3 regions of the Ensifer canadensis genome follow, and region 2 is predicted to be linked to each of the others. Evidence: riboswitches for the same ligand, from Rfam matches in the RefSeq annotation. Region 2 holds a riboswitch; each other region holds the start of a gene.
The links. Region 2 has a riboswitch for thiamine pyrophosphate ahead of J3R84_RS23850 (ABC transporter permease). Riboswitches for the same ligand answer to the same signal wherever they lie in the genome.

Region 1 (4,540 bases), on a different replicon from region 2:
GCGCTCACCGCCCGACAGTTCGCGGATCGGGGTGCGCGCCTGCTCCGGCTGGAACAGGAAGTCCTTCATGTAGCCGGTGACATGGCGCTGCTCGCCGTTGACAATCAGGCTCTCGCCCCGGCCGTCGGTCAGGTAGTGGGCCAGCGTATCGTCGAGGTTGAGATCCTCGCGCTTCTGGTCGAGCGTCGCCATCTCAAGATTGGTGCCGAGTTTCACCGTGCCGGTATCCGGCTCGATCTGCCCGGTCAGCATCTTCAAAAGCGTCGTCTTGCCGGCACCGTTCGGGCCGACAAGGCCGATCCGGTCGCCACGGTGCACGCGAATGGAAAACGGCGCAACGATCGTCCGCTCGCCGTAAGCCTTGGTGATCTTCTCCGCCTCGATCACCAGCTTGCCCGATTCCTTGGCGTCGGAAGCCGCCGCCTGAACGGAGCCCTGCGGCCCCTTGTGGCCGCGATGGCGCGAGCGCATGTCCTGCAATTCGCCGAGACGACGCATGTTGCGCTTGCGCCGGGCGGTAACGCCGTAGCGCAGCCAATGCTCCTCGCGCTCGATCGCCTTGCCGAGCTTGTGCTGCTCCAGCTCTTCCGCCTCCAGCACCTCGTCGCGCCAGGCCTCGAAATGGCCGAAGCCGCGGTCGAGCCGGCGGGATTGGCCGCGATCGAGCCAGACCGTCGCGTTCGAGACCTTTTCGAGGAAGCGCCGGTCGTGCGAGATCAGCACCAGGGCCGAACGGCTGCGGGTCAGCTCGTCTTCGAGCCATTCGATCGTCGGCAGATCGAGATGGTTGGTCGGCTCGTCGAGCAGCAGGATATCCGGCTCCGGCGCCATCACCCGGGCAAGCGCTGCGCGGCGCGCCTCGCCGCCGGAAAGGCGTGCCGGGTCTTCTTCGCCGGTCAGACCCAGGTGCTGCAGTAGGTAAGCGACGCGATACGGGTCGTCGCTTGGGCCAAGGCCCGACTCGGCATAGGCCTGCACCGTGTCGTAGCCTTCGAAATCCGGTGCCTGGGGCAGGTAGCGAACGGTCGAGGACGGATGGCGGAAGACCTCGCCCGATTGCGCTTCGGCAAGACCGGCGGCGATCTTCATCAGCGTCGATTTGCCGGAACCGTTGCGCCCGACAAGGCAGATGCGATCCCCCGGCTCCACCTGCAGGTTGGCGCCGGCCAGAAGCGGCGTGCCACCGAAGGTCAGGAAGATATCGTCGAGTTTCAGAATGGGAGGCGCCAAGGCTCAGGCTCCGGAAAGGTCATAGGGGCGGGCGAGAACGATCGCCCGGCCGGTGTCGAGGGAAATGCGAAGGGGACCCTCCGCGACATTGGAAACGGTGCGCGAAGACCCGAACGGCAACGTGAAATCGGTGAGCGGATAACGCGCGTTGACGATCGTAAGCCCGATGAGATCGGTCAGTCCGAGGATCGAGAATAGGCTGCCCTTCGGCAGATCGATTTCGATCTCGCCTGCAAGCAGCGGATAGGCCTCCTCCTCACCCGAGGTCATGAACACCGGCAACCCACGTTCGGCCAGCGAAGCAGCCTGAAGCAGGTGCAGGAAGGCATGGTCGCTGCGTGATCCTCCGAGCGCGCCGGCAAAGATCAAGGCTTCGGCGCCACGCGACAGCGCCGCCTCGACAGCGATTTCGCCATCGGTCGCAGCCTTGGCGGCGGGATAGGGCTCGCGCGGGACATCGGCAAATTCCGCGAGCAGCGCCTCCTCGGTCGAATCGAAATCGCCCACCCAGACGTCGGGGGTCACGGATAGCACCCGCGCATGCCGCATGCCGCCATCGGCCGCAACGAAGCGGCTGCCTGCGAGCTGGCGCGCAAGGCGATCGGTCGGGGTCAGTGCACCGCCGAGCAGAATGGTGAAGGTGGATCGGGCCATGGCAAAGCCCATAGCGCAAAGGCACGGGCAAGGAAAAGCAAGAAAACCGAACAAGGGCGCGATCCGGCGATTTTGCGTCCTCGTTGTCAGTGATCTTCGGGCAAGGTATCGGGAAACAGCATCTCCGCATAGATCCCGGGGTTGGAATCGGGGATCTCGATGGCGCCGACCGTGCGTCGGTAGAATTCGGCCGGGCCGACGCCGCCGATGATGGCGTAACCGTAGCCTGCGTCACGCATCGCCGTCAGGCTCACGCGCAAGAGCGCCTCGCCGATCCCCGTCCGCGCATGGCCTCGTCGACGCCCGTCGGCCCGAAGAAACCGAGCGCTGTGACATCGTGGCAGGCAAAGCCGACGATCCGGTCCTCGAACACCGCGATGTGCATGCACGTCGGCGTCGATCTGAAGGCCACCTCCGCCTCGCCCGCCCAGCCGGAGCCAAATGTCTGCTCGATCCAGGGAACAACAAGCTTCGTTCGGGTGCCATTGCGCGGTGAATGCCGATACCGTCAGCAAGCGGTGATCTCGCTTGTGCCGGCAGTGCATAAAGGCGAACGAGCATGTCAGTCATCGCAGGCTCCTTCGGCGTCTGCAAACTCTGCCGACGATTTTACCCCATGCGCCGCGGCGCGAAAATGCGGGGCGGGCGCTTTTGCCGTCCTCAAACTTCGCTTGCCATCAAACCGGCTCGGCGGTAAATCTCTACCCGCTCTAACGGGGTGCCTTCCGACCGCATGGCGGCCGAAGGCTGAGAGGCGTTGAACGCCAACCCGCGGAACCTGATCCGGCTCATACCGGCGGAGGGATTAGACGCGATCGGATCGATACGCCCTTTTCCCATGCAACATCATTTTTAGGGAGAGGTGCCTGCCATGTCCAATTCATCGCAACTCAAGGTTCTTAGCCGGCTAGCGCTTGCCGCGACGGCAGGACTTGTCTTCGCGGCCAATGCCGTTGCTGCCGACAAGACGCTGACCGTCTACACCTATGAAAGCTTCATCACCGAATGGGGGCCGGGTGCCAAGGTCGCCGAAGCTTTCGAGAAGACCTGCGAATGCAAGGTCACCTATGTCGGCGTCGCCGATGGCGTCGAGCTTCTGACCCGCCTCAAGCTCGAAGGCGCGGCCTCCAAGGCCGACATCGTGCTCGGCCTCGATACAAACCTCGTCGCCGAGGCCAAGGCCACCGGCTTCTTCGCGCCGCACGGCATCGAGCCTGCCAACGTCAAGGTACCCGGCGACTTCACCGACGACACCTTCCTTCCCTATGACTACGGCCATTTCGCCGTCGTCTACGACACCCAGACCTTGAAGACGCCGCCGAAGAGCCTGAAGGAACTGGTCGAAGGCGACGCCTCTCAGAAGATCGTCATCGAGGATCCGCGCACCTCGACGCCGGGCCTCGGTCTGCTTCTCTGGGTCAAGGCCGTCTATGGCGACGAAGCCGGCGCCGCCTGGGCCAAGCTCAAGGACAGGGTACTGACCGTAACGCCGGGCTGGTCGGAAGCCTATGGCCTCTTCACCAAGGGCGAAGCGCCGATGGTGCTTTCCTACACCACGTCGCCCGCCTACCACATGGTGGCGGAAAACACCGACCGCTACCAGGCGGCCGAATTCTCGGAAGGTCACTACATCCAGATCGAAGTTGCCGGCATGACCAAGAGCGCCAAGGAGCCGGAGCTTGCCAAGCAGTTTCTCGCCTTCATGACCGGCCCGGAGTTCCAGTCGATCATTCCGACGACCAACTGGATGATGCCGGTCGCGGCGACCAAGGAGCCGCTGCCGGAGGCTTTTAGCAAGCTGGTCAATCCGGAGAAGACTTTCCTGCTGCCGTCGGAAGAGGTGGCGGCGAACCGCAAGGCCTGGATCGACGAATGGCTGGCCGCCATTAGCAAGAACTGAGGCGCATTTGTTCGCGCCTGCCGAAAATCGCATCACGATGACCGCCGGGACTTTAAGTCTCGGCGGTATCCTGCTGTTTGTCGGCCTGGCGATTGCAGCCCTTTTGCTCCAGAGCGGTGACTTCGGCAACAGCGTGCTGTTCGATGCCTATATCTGGCGGGTAACGCGCTTCACCTTGCTGCAGGCGAGCCTTTCGACGCTGCTTTCCGTTGTTCTTGCCATCCCGATCGCACGGGCGCTTGCGCGCCGGCCGAGCTTTCCCGGCCGCGTCTGGGTTCTGCGGGTGATGGCCCTGCCGCTCGGCCTGCCCGTGCTTGTCGGCGCGCTCGGGCTGATCGAGATCTGGGGCCGGCAGGGCGCGCTCAACACCGCCCTCGCCGGCCTCGGGCTGCAGCAGCCGATCAGCATCTACGGCCTTTTCGGCATCCTGCTCGCCCACGTCTTCTTCAACATGCCGCTTATCGCACGTCTCTTTCTCGCCGGGCTCGAGCGCATCCCTTCGGAATACTGGAGAACCGCCGCCAATCTCGGCATGCCGCCAGCCGCACTCTTCCGCTTTGTCGAGTGGCCGGTCCTTCGGGGATTGCTGCCAGGTGCTGCCGGCCTCGTCTTCATGCTCTGCGCCACCAGCTTCACGCTGGTGCTGACGCTCGGCGGCGGGCCTGCCGCCAGCACCATCGAGGTCGCGATCTACCAGGCGCTGCGCTTCGATTTCGACCCGCCGCGGGCGATCGCCCTGTCCGCCCTACAGATCGT
Region 2 (4,540 bases):
CCCTCCGGCGCTCTTCATCAAGCGTACCGAGATTGACGACGAGCGCATCGGCTCGCTGGGCAAAAGCCTCGACCTCTTCCAGGGCCGATGTCATCGAGGGGATCGCACCCAGAGCTGCCAGTCCATCGGCTACGAACTTCTGCACCACCGTGTTCATCAGGCAATGCACGCGGGGGCGGCGCTGCCGCACAAGCGCCAGCGATGCGGCAACACTTTCGACGAAGTCCGATGTACCCGTCATCGGATTTCCACCGCGATATCGTCGACATCAGGTGCCTTGCCGATCAAACCGCTTTCGGCAAGAAAAGCGCCAAACCGCTCGTAGCGGCCACGGTCGAGCGCCGCCGGCCTTTTGGCGAATCGCGGCAGCGTGTCCGTGAATGCACTGCGGTTGAGTTCGTCATCGAGGTTCGGATAAGCCTTGACGAACAGCTTCCAGGCTTCAGTCGGATGATTGGTGAGGAAAATCGCACCCTGCTCCACCGCGACCAGGAAGGGCCGCAAGCGCTTGTCGGCAACCTTTGCCTTGTCGGAAACGAAGACGAGCTCGTCATAAACAGGCACGCCATGCTCTTCTGGGAAGAAGGAACGGCCCGCATGCCCCTCGAGCCGCATCTGCGTCAGTTCAAAATTCCGGAAGCCGCCGATCGTTGCATCGACCTTACCGGCGATCAGGGACGGAGACAGGGCGAAGTTGACGTTGACGAGTTCGACGTCCTCCTTCTTGAGACCGGCCGAGGCAAGCATTCGGCCGAGCATTGCATCCTCGAAACCGGAGACGGAAAAGCCGATCTTCTTGCCCTTCAAGTCGGCAAGGCTTCTGATCGGACCGTCGTCAAGGACAGTGACCGTGTTGAGCGGCGTCTCGACCAGGGTGCCAATGCGAACCAGAGGCAGGCCTGCAGCATGGTCAAGGTACAGGTTTGGCTGATAGTGCACGCCGATATCAGCCTGCCCCGCAGCGACGAGACGCGGCACGCTTGAAGGGTCTGCCGGTGGCACGAGCTCAACATCGAGCCCCGCCTTTTCGAACAGGCCGAGCTCCTTGGCGACGACGATCGGCGCATGGTCGGGATTGACAAACCACTCCAGCATCACTGTCAGTTTTTCAGCGGCAGTTGCTGAGCCAGCTGCAAAGACCACGCCGAGTGCGAGGCTGGCGGAAAGCAGAGATTTACGGATCATGATGTTATGAACTCTCCCAATTGATCTCAGAAATTCAGGTTTCCCGCGCCCAGTGCGCGAGTGGACGGGTTGCCTCATCGACGAGCAGCCTGAGGGCGACGGCAAGCACGGCAAGAATGGCCATCGCAGCGAAGACGACATCGGTCTGCATGCGGGCATTTGCCTGGACGATAACGAAGCCGAGGCCGGCCGAGGCGCCGACCCACTCGCCAACGACGGCGCCGAGCGGTGCCAACGGGGCAGCAACGCGGAGGCCAGTCACTAAGCCGGGCAACGCCAACGGCAATCGCACAAGCCGCAGCGCCTGCCAGTGGCTCGCCTTGGTGAGCGCGACGGCATCAAGGATCTGCGTATCTGTACGGCGCAGACCGTCCGAAAACGCAGAGACAACGGGAAAGAAAATGATGATCGCCGCCATCACGATCTTCGAAACCATGCCGAAGCCGAACCACAGCACCAGCAAAGGTGCGATGACGAAAACGGGAAAGGCCTGAAGGACGAGCACAAAAGGCCAGACGAGCTTTCCAAACCGCGGAAAAGCCGCCAGCCCGATTGCCGTCGCAACGCCGAACGCCGTGCCGAACGCGAGCCCGGCCAGCATTTCGGCGATCGTCACGAGACTCTGCTCGAGCAGAAATTCTGGCTGCCGCGCAAAGACGGCCAGTACATCCATCGGCGTTGGTAAAAGATAGCGCGGTAACGCGAACACACCCACCGCCGTCTGCCAGAGAGCAGCAAGCACAACAAGGCTGCGAACAAATGTGAACGCCAGGCGCATCGCCGGTCAGCCGACGCAGCAACCCGGACGAATTGCAAACCCGCCATTCGGCGGCAACTTGGCAAAAGACAGCATCGATCGATCTCCAGACAAAATATCACGGAGATCCAGGTGAAAGCGAAGACGCGATTAGTTTGCCGAAATCGGCTCTTTTCCCGTTCCTACGCCGGCATGACCCGGATCAGGTTCAAGGGTCCGGCTCACCGCCATCTCAGCACAAGATGTGCACCCCTCGGAATATCGTGAAAAGATGGAAGATCTTGGAATGGCTGTCAACACCCCCTCGAAAACTCTCTGTGCGACCGGTCGAATCGCCGTTTCTGTGAATGTTAGGTGCTCCTGATTCGCAACAGGGCAAAAGTCGAATTAGTTCACATAAAGTAACACTTGAGCATATTGCGATTTATTCTTGCCAAAAAGCGCGTTCACCGGCAATGTAAACTCCATTCACCAAGACAAATTTTAGTACCAACTGCCTAAACTGGGGCGTTATTTCAAATGAAAACTAAAGGAAGGAGCAATCCTCTTAGAGACACGCTTTTCGGGACATTCCACGTGACATCAGGCAGACACCCCGCTGCCGCTTTCGAACCCTCGGCCCCTCCCGCAGGGGCCCATTTTTGAGCTCGAAGACGTCGACATTGTCGGCCATAGGCGATCTCGGTGACGGCTTGCAGAACACGGCATTCTTGCGCTTAAGCGCGGCCGGCGGCACTTTCGCTGGCATTGATGAAGATCGCAGCGCGTCAAGAGACCTCTGCAGCGATCGTCAAAGACCTCTTTACTCTCTGGCAGGCGACCCTGCCGCGGGTAGATGATGCGAGCTTTTCCGAGCGCCGGCCAAATCGGGCTCGATCGAAGGCTTTCAGGATTTGCGTCAGCCGCTCGATCCGTTCATCGGCGTCCGCGCTGCGGGCCTCGAGATCATCGATCTTGTCTCTCCAAGGCCTCGACGCGGGCTGCTTTTTCGGCCATGGCAAGGACCATGGCTTTCAGAGCCTCTACGTCATCCGGGAGTTCGATATCGGGCAGCGTCATGGGCTTGATCAGAGCATATCTTGCCAAGATCCGCCCGTAGCTTCAGGCCGCTGATTCACTTCGCCGCGGCCGTTTTACCCAACAATCTCAGGAGGCCTGATCGGCGTAGACCGAACTCGTTTCCAGTCCATACCGTCCACAGAGCTAGAAGCTGGGCATGATTGAGCTGGACCTGACTGTGGCCGATCCGCCGCTCATTTGCTGTCGCAACAATGCCCCGGCGACCCGCGTGTTAAAGGCATAAGCGTTGGCGCATTGTGGAGGCATCCTAACGCGGAATCCGGACCGTCTGGCTACCTACCACCCCCCAAGCCCCCCGGAATCTCAGAGTTGTATCCCCCAGTGTCGGCGCATGCTCGACTTGGGGTGCTCGCGCCTCGGCCGCCCGGTCGACAACGCAAATTGCGCCGAGACGCTTCAGCCACTGCGCGACGTGCGTTTACGCCTGCGAACTATTGGAGCGCCCGCCTCAAAAATGGCTCAGTACAGACGCCTAAGCCAGAGCGCGCCGCCGGAATTTCGTATGAACGGCGGGAATGTCTTCAACATGTGGTCGCCGTGCAGTTGGGCCATGTAGTCATTGAAGAACATTATATGGAAACAGCTATTGAACGCGAGGAAGCTGCGTATGGAGTAAATTTCATTCCAAGAGCGGTTGTCTTCCATGATCCATTTGTAACCGTACTCAAATGGATAGAAGATATCGTGGAAATGGATGATCACACCAGGGTTTAGACGAGGCAGAATTTCTGCCAACTCGTAGGCAACGTCGCTACCGGTTTTAACAACGTGAGTGGAGTCGATGAACAATATGTCGCCCGCCTCCAGTTCTGTGAAAATCTCCATCGGAGCATCTTGCACGCCAGCTTCAATAATTCGCGCGCGGGCAATATCATTTTCGCGAAGAACATCGCGGAGAAGCTTGGGGAACGGCTCAACGAACGTGATTTGAGTTGTTAGCTCACCCTCTTCGATGGTGTCCATAGTGCACGCCGAGGACCACCCACACCCCACCTCCACCATGCGTTTTGGCTTGATGCTAAGGAGCATCGCCCGAAGCACAGTGCCATCCCCAACGCAGTACGAAGGGTTTTTATAGTGATAACGGTGAACTTTACCGGGTTCGTCTGAAAAGGTCGCCGTATTGGCGATAGGGGCGAGGACATCAGTCCACAACTTGGTCATAGCCGCGTCGTCGATCGCCACATCAGGCAATGATTTTGGCGGCATAGGCCTGGTTTTTGGGACAACGCGCCGAAGTTGTTCCGGGTCAACTATTGGCGAAAAAAAATGGCCAGGCGGATAGCAAATCTTCACCACGGAACTGCCCCTCCTAAGGATACTTTACATCACATAGCCACAAATCGTTGCGATACTCAACACGAATTGAACAATGGGATTCACGTTAAACAAGTGACGTAGAACATATCTCCAATGAAGCTCCTCCCCGAAGGCACGCCCGTACCTTCGTTAGACTTCAAATACAACTGCCACATGGCCGAAAATCCAAGCTCGTTTAAATACCAGCGATAAACATGA
Region 3 (4,540 bases), 370 kb from region 2:
GATCGGCGGCATGGGCCGCGATCTTGTAGGTGATGACGCCCACCTTGACGTCGTTGCGGTCGGGAAGCCCCAGATGTTCCTTCGGTGTCACATAGCAGAGCATGGCCGTGCCGAACCAGCCGATCATCGCGGCACCGATGCCCGAGGTGATGTGGTCGTAGCCCGGGGCGATGTCGGTCGTCAGGGGCCCAAGCGTATAGAACGGCGCCTCGCCACAGACAGCGAGCTGCTTGTCCATGTTTTCCTTGATCTTGTGCATCGGCACGTGGCCGGGGCCCTCGATCATCACCTGGCAGTCTTTCGCCCAGGCGATCTTCGTCAGCTCGCCCAGCGTTTCCAGTTCGGCAAATTGCGCCGCGTCATTGGCATCGGCGATCGAGCCCGGACGCAGGCCGTCGCCGAGCGAAAACGAGACGTCATAGGCGCGGCAGATGTCGCAGATCTCTTCGAAGTGCTCGTAGAGAAAGCTCTCCTTGTGGTGGTGCAGGCACCATTTCGCCATGATCGAGCCGCCGCGCGAGACGATGCCGGTGACGCGGTCGACGGTCAGCGGGATATAGTGCAGCCGGACACCGGCATGGATGGTGAAGTAATCGACCCCCTGTTCCGCCTGCTCGATCAGCGTATCGCGATAGACTTCCCATGTGAGATCCTCGGCGATGCCGTTGACCTTTTCCAGCGCCTGGTAGAGCGGCACGGTGCCGATCGGCACGGGCGAGTTGCGGATGATCCATTCGCGGATGTTGTGGATGTTGCGGCCGGTCGAAAGGTCCATCACCGTATCGGCGCCCCAGCGGGTGGCCCAGACCATCTTCTCCACTTCCTCGGCCATCGACGAAGTGACGGCGGAGTTGCCGATATTGGCATTGATCTTCACCAGGAAATTCCGGCCGATGATCATCGGTTCGGATTCTGGGTGGTTGATGTTGGCCGGCAGCACGGCGCGGCCGCTGGCAATCTCCTGGCGGACGAATTCGGGCGTGACGTGATCGGGGATATGGGCGCCAAAGCTTTCGCCGTCGCGTAGCGCGGCGCGTGCAGCGTCGCGGCCAAGGTTCTCGCGGATGGCGACGAACTCCATCTCGGGCGTGATGATGCCGGCCCGCGCATAGGCAAGCTGCGTCACCGCGCGCCGGCCGGTTGCGCGCAGCGGCGCGTGACGGAGGGGAAAGGTCGGCGTCAGCCGGTCGCCGGAGGCAAAGCCGTTGTCTTCCGGCCGCACGTCGCGCCCGTCATAGGCTTCGACATCGCCGCGAGCGATGATCCAGTCGCGGCGCGGTCTTGGCAATCCATCCTCGATGCGGATGTTGGCATCTTCTACGGTGTAGGGACCGGAGGCGTCGTAGACGGTGACCGGCGGCTCGCCCGACGTCGGGTGCAGGGTGATTTCGCGCATGGGAACGCGGATGTCGGGATGGATCGTGCCTGGCTTGTAGACCTTTTTCGAGGCGGGAAGCGGGCCTTTTGTGACCGAGAGTTCTGCGGGTTTGGTGGCAATATTCATGATGAGGCTCCAAGTTTGCGGTTGGAGACCCAGTTCTGAAGCCGGAAGGAAAAGACATGTTTGCCTGAAATTCCGCGCGAATGACGGAATCGTGGCGTCAATGTCTGCACCGTCCCTACGCCAGTATGAACTGGATCAGGTTCAACGGGTCACTGCGCCTCGGTCGGCAAAGCCGATCCGCCCAGCAGTATCTCAGCCCCTTGACGGGACCCCCCTGGTGAATGCCTAGAGATAGCCATCGATCCGGATGCGCCGTCAAGCGTTAATCCGAAGGTTGCGTGTCAGGCCTGTTGATTGCCCGGTAGAGCGTTTCCGGATGAGACGAAGCCGCGGGCACGCTCGTTCTTTTCGTTTTTACGCATTTCCTGACGGAAAACCGCTCCGCACTTTTCCTGGAAATGCGCTAGCGGCCGGACTTCTCTGATCCCCGGCGATCGGCATAATCCGCACGGTTGATGCCGTGCCGCTGCAGCTTGTCATAGAAGGTCTTGCGCGGAATGCCGAGCGCTTCGATCGTCGCCTTGACGTCGCCGTGCTGCGCCCGCAGCGCTTCTTTCAGAATTTCCGCCTCGTAGCGCTCGATCCGCTCGGGCAGGCCGGCACTGGTCGGCGCCGCGGCAATCGGTTGGCCGAGCGAACCTTCGACGCCAAGGGCGACGCGCTCGGCGAAGTGCGAGAGCTCGCGCACATTGCCCGGCCAAGAATGAGACCTCAGATAGTGGCTGACGGCCGGCGAAAGCGTCGGCACGTCGCGCTTGAAACGCTCGGCTGCCCGCGTCAGGAAATGCGAGAAGAGAAGGGGGATATCGTCCCGGCGTTCGCGCAGCGGCGGGATCGACAGGGTGACGACGTTCAGCCGGAAATAGAGATCCTCGCGAAAATCGCCCCGCTGGGCCGGGTCGCCGAGGTCGATCTTGGCCGCGGCGATGACCCGAATATCGACGGGGCGCACGATATTGGTGCCAAGCGGCGTGATCTCACGGGCTTCAAGCACTCGCAGCATCTTGACCTGCGTTGCCGGCGGCATCGCCTCGATCTCATCGAGGAAAAGCGTGCCGCCGCTCGCATGCTCGATACGGCCGACGCGCTTCTTCAGGGCACCGGTGAAGGCGCCGGGCTCGTGGCCGAAAAGCTCGCTCTCGATTACCGTTTCCGGCAGTGCGCCGCAGTTCAGCGCCACGAAGTTGCCGTTGCGGCGCCGGCTCCAATTGTGCAGCAGCGTCGCCACCACCTCCTTGCCGCTGCCGGTTTCGCCGGCAACAAGCACATCCACGTCGGTGTCGGCGATATGCCGCAAGGTCTGGCGCAGCCGTTCCATGACCGGTGTCTGGCCAATCAGCGGCAGGCTCTCACCGGCGACTTCGGCTGCGCGTTTCAGCGCGCGGTTTTCCATCACCAGCCGGCGTTTTTCCAAGGCGCGGCGTGCGCTCTGCACCAGACGGTCGGCGGCAAAGGGTTTCGGGATGAAATCATAGACGCCGTCCTTAATGGCCTGAACGGCCATCGGGATATCGCCGTGGCCGGTGACCAGAATGACGGGCAGGTCGGGGTCGAAATCGGCGATCCGGCGAAACAGCGTGAGGCCGTCGATCCCGGGCATGCGGATATCGCTGATGACGATCCCGCTAAAATCCGGGTTGAGGATTGCGAGCGCTTCCGCCGCGCCGGGAAAGGCGGAGACCGCGAGGCCGGCAAGCTCCAGCGTCTGCTTGATCGCCCGCCTGAGTTCGCTGTCGTCGTCGACGAGGCATACGGATTGCTGCATCGCTCAGGCCCTCTTCAAACGCACGGTGAAGACGGTGCCCTCAGGGCTGGTCTTGACCTCGATGTCGCCGCCATAGTCGGCGACAATCTCCTTGGAGATGGCAAGGCCGAGACCGAGACCTTCATCCTTGGAGGTGTTGAACGGCGTGAAAAGGTCTTCGAGGATATCGGGCCGAATGCCCGGACCATTGTCGGCGACAACAAGCGAAACTGTTTCGGAGGGGCCTAACTCGCACCGCACACGGATCTCAGCGTCTGCCCGATCACCGAGGGCTTCCAGGGCATTCTGCAACAGGTTGATCAGCACCTGTTCCAAGCGGATGCGATTGCCGAGCACGCTGAGGCCGTTATCAGGCAGGTCGATGACGATCGCGTCCATGCGGCCGGCAAAGCGGCTGCGCAGCAGCATTCGAGCGCCTTCGATCACCTCCCGCATCGCCGTCGGTTCGGCGACGAAACGGCCCTTGCGCGCAAAGCTGCGCAGTTCGTCGGTGATGGTGCCGACCCGCTCGGTCAGCGCAGCGATGCTTTCGAGATTTTCGACGGCGGTTTCTTTTTGGCCGCGGTCGAGGAAGGTGCGCGCATTGTCGGCATAGGCGCGGATGGTTGCGACCGGCTGATTGATCTCGTGGGCAACGCCCGCCGCCACCTGTCCGAGGATTGCCAGGCGGTTGGCCTGGACCAGTTCCTGCTGCACCGCCTGCAGCCTCTCGCCCGTGCGCCTGTGGTCGGCGATCTCGGTTTCGAGGTGATCGCGGGCGAGGCTTAGGTCCTGTGTGCGCTCGGCCACTCGGCGTTCCAACTCATCGCGCGCGGCGCGTTCGTTGGCCGCGACCTGCGTCAAAGCCTGGCGCCGGCGAAGAAGGAATGCGGCAAGCGCCAGCAGCGGCACGATAACGGCAAGGGCCAGCAGCCTTGCCTCGCGGCTCGCGGCGCCAAGGGCTGCGTCTAGCGGTGCCAATTGCTCCAGCCGCCAGCTGGTCGAGGGCACCATGGTCTCGACCCTGAGGTATTGCCGCTCGCTGCTGCCGGGCAGAAGCGCTGTCAGCACGCTCGATCCATTGCTCGTTGGCTCGATCCGGCGGAACGGTAGCGGCAGCAGGGAGGCATCGCCGAACTGCAGGCTGTCGCGGATGGCGGCGAGGCGATCCCCGGGGATGGTACGGGTCGTCATGAAGCGCCAGGACGGGAAGCTGGTGATCAGCACGATGCCGCGCCGGTCGGTGACATAGACCGGCTTGCCGGAGGCGAGCCAATCGGCCTCGACCCCGC

Region 1: another riboswitch for thiamine pyrophosphate. It lies ahead of thiB (thiamine ABC transporter substrate binding subunit); the one in region 2 lies ahead of J3R84_RS23850 (ABC transporter permease).
Region 3: another riboswitch for thiamine pyrophosphate. It lies ahead of thiC (phosphomethylpyrimidine synthase ThiC); the one in region 2 lies ahead of J3R84_RS23850 (ABC transporter permease).

What each region holds. Positions count from the first base shown of each region.
Region 1 is NZ_CP083370.1:3,541,379-3,545,918, forward strand. It holds gene J3R84_RS17250 (ABC-F family ATP-binding cassette domain-containing protein) at 1-1,230, opposite strand, end outside; gene J3R84_RS17255 (thiamine diphosphokinase) at 1,234-1,884, opposite strand; partial or broken gene J3R84_RS17260 (GNAT family N-acetyltransferase) at 1,971-2,454, opposite strand; TPP riboswitch at 2,589-2,706, shown strand; gene thiB (thiamine ABC transporter substrate binding subunit) at 2,756-3,784, shown strand; gene thiP (thiamine/thiamine pyrophosphate ABC transporter permease ThiP) at 3,816-4,540, shown strand, end outside.
Region 2 is NZ_CP083371.1:911,091-915,630, reverse strand. It holds gene J3R84_RS23860 (hydroxyethylthiazole kinase) at 1-241, opposite strand, end outside; gene J3R84_RS23855 (ABC transporter substrate-binding protein) at 238-1,182, opposite strand; gene J3R84_RS23850 (ABC transporter permease) at 1,220-1,963, opposite strand; TPP riboswitch at 2,105-2,206, opposite strand; partial or broken gene J3R84_RS23845 (IS66 family transposase) at 2,773-3,001, opposite strand; gene J3R84_RS23840 (class I SAM-dependent methyltransferase) at 3,482-4,321, opposite strand.
Region 3 is NZ_CP083371.1:539,504-544,043, forward strand. It holds gene thiC (phosphomethylpyrimidine synthase ThiC) at 1-1,504, opposite strand, end outside; TPP riboswitch at 1,599-1,730, opposite strand; gene J3R84_RS22105 (sigma-54-dependent transcriptional regulator) at 1,908-3,269, opposite strand; gene J3R84_RS22110 (sensor histidine kinase) at 3,273-4,540, opposite strand, start outside.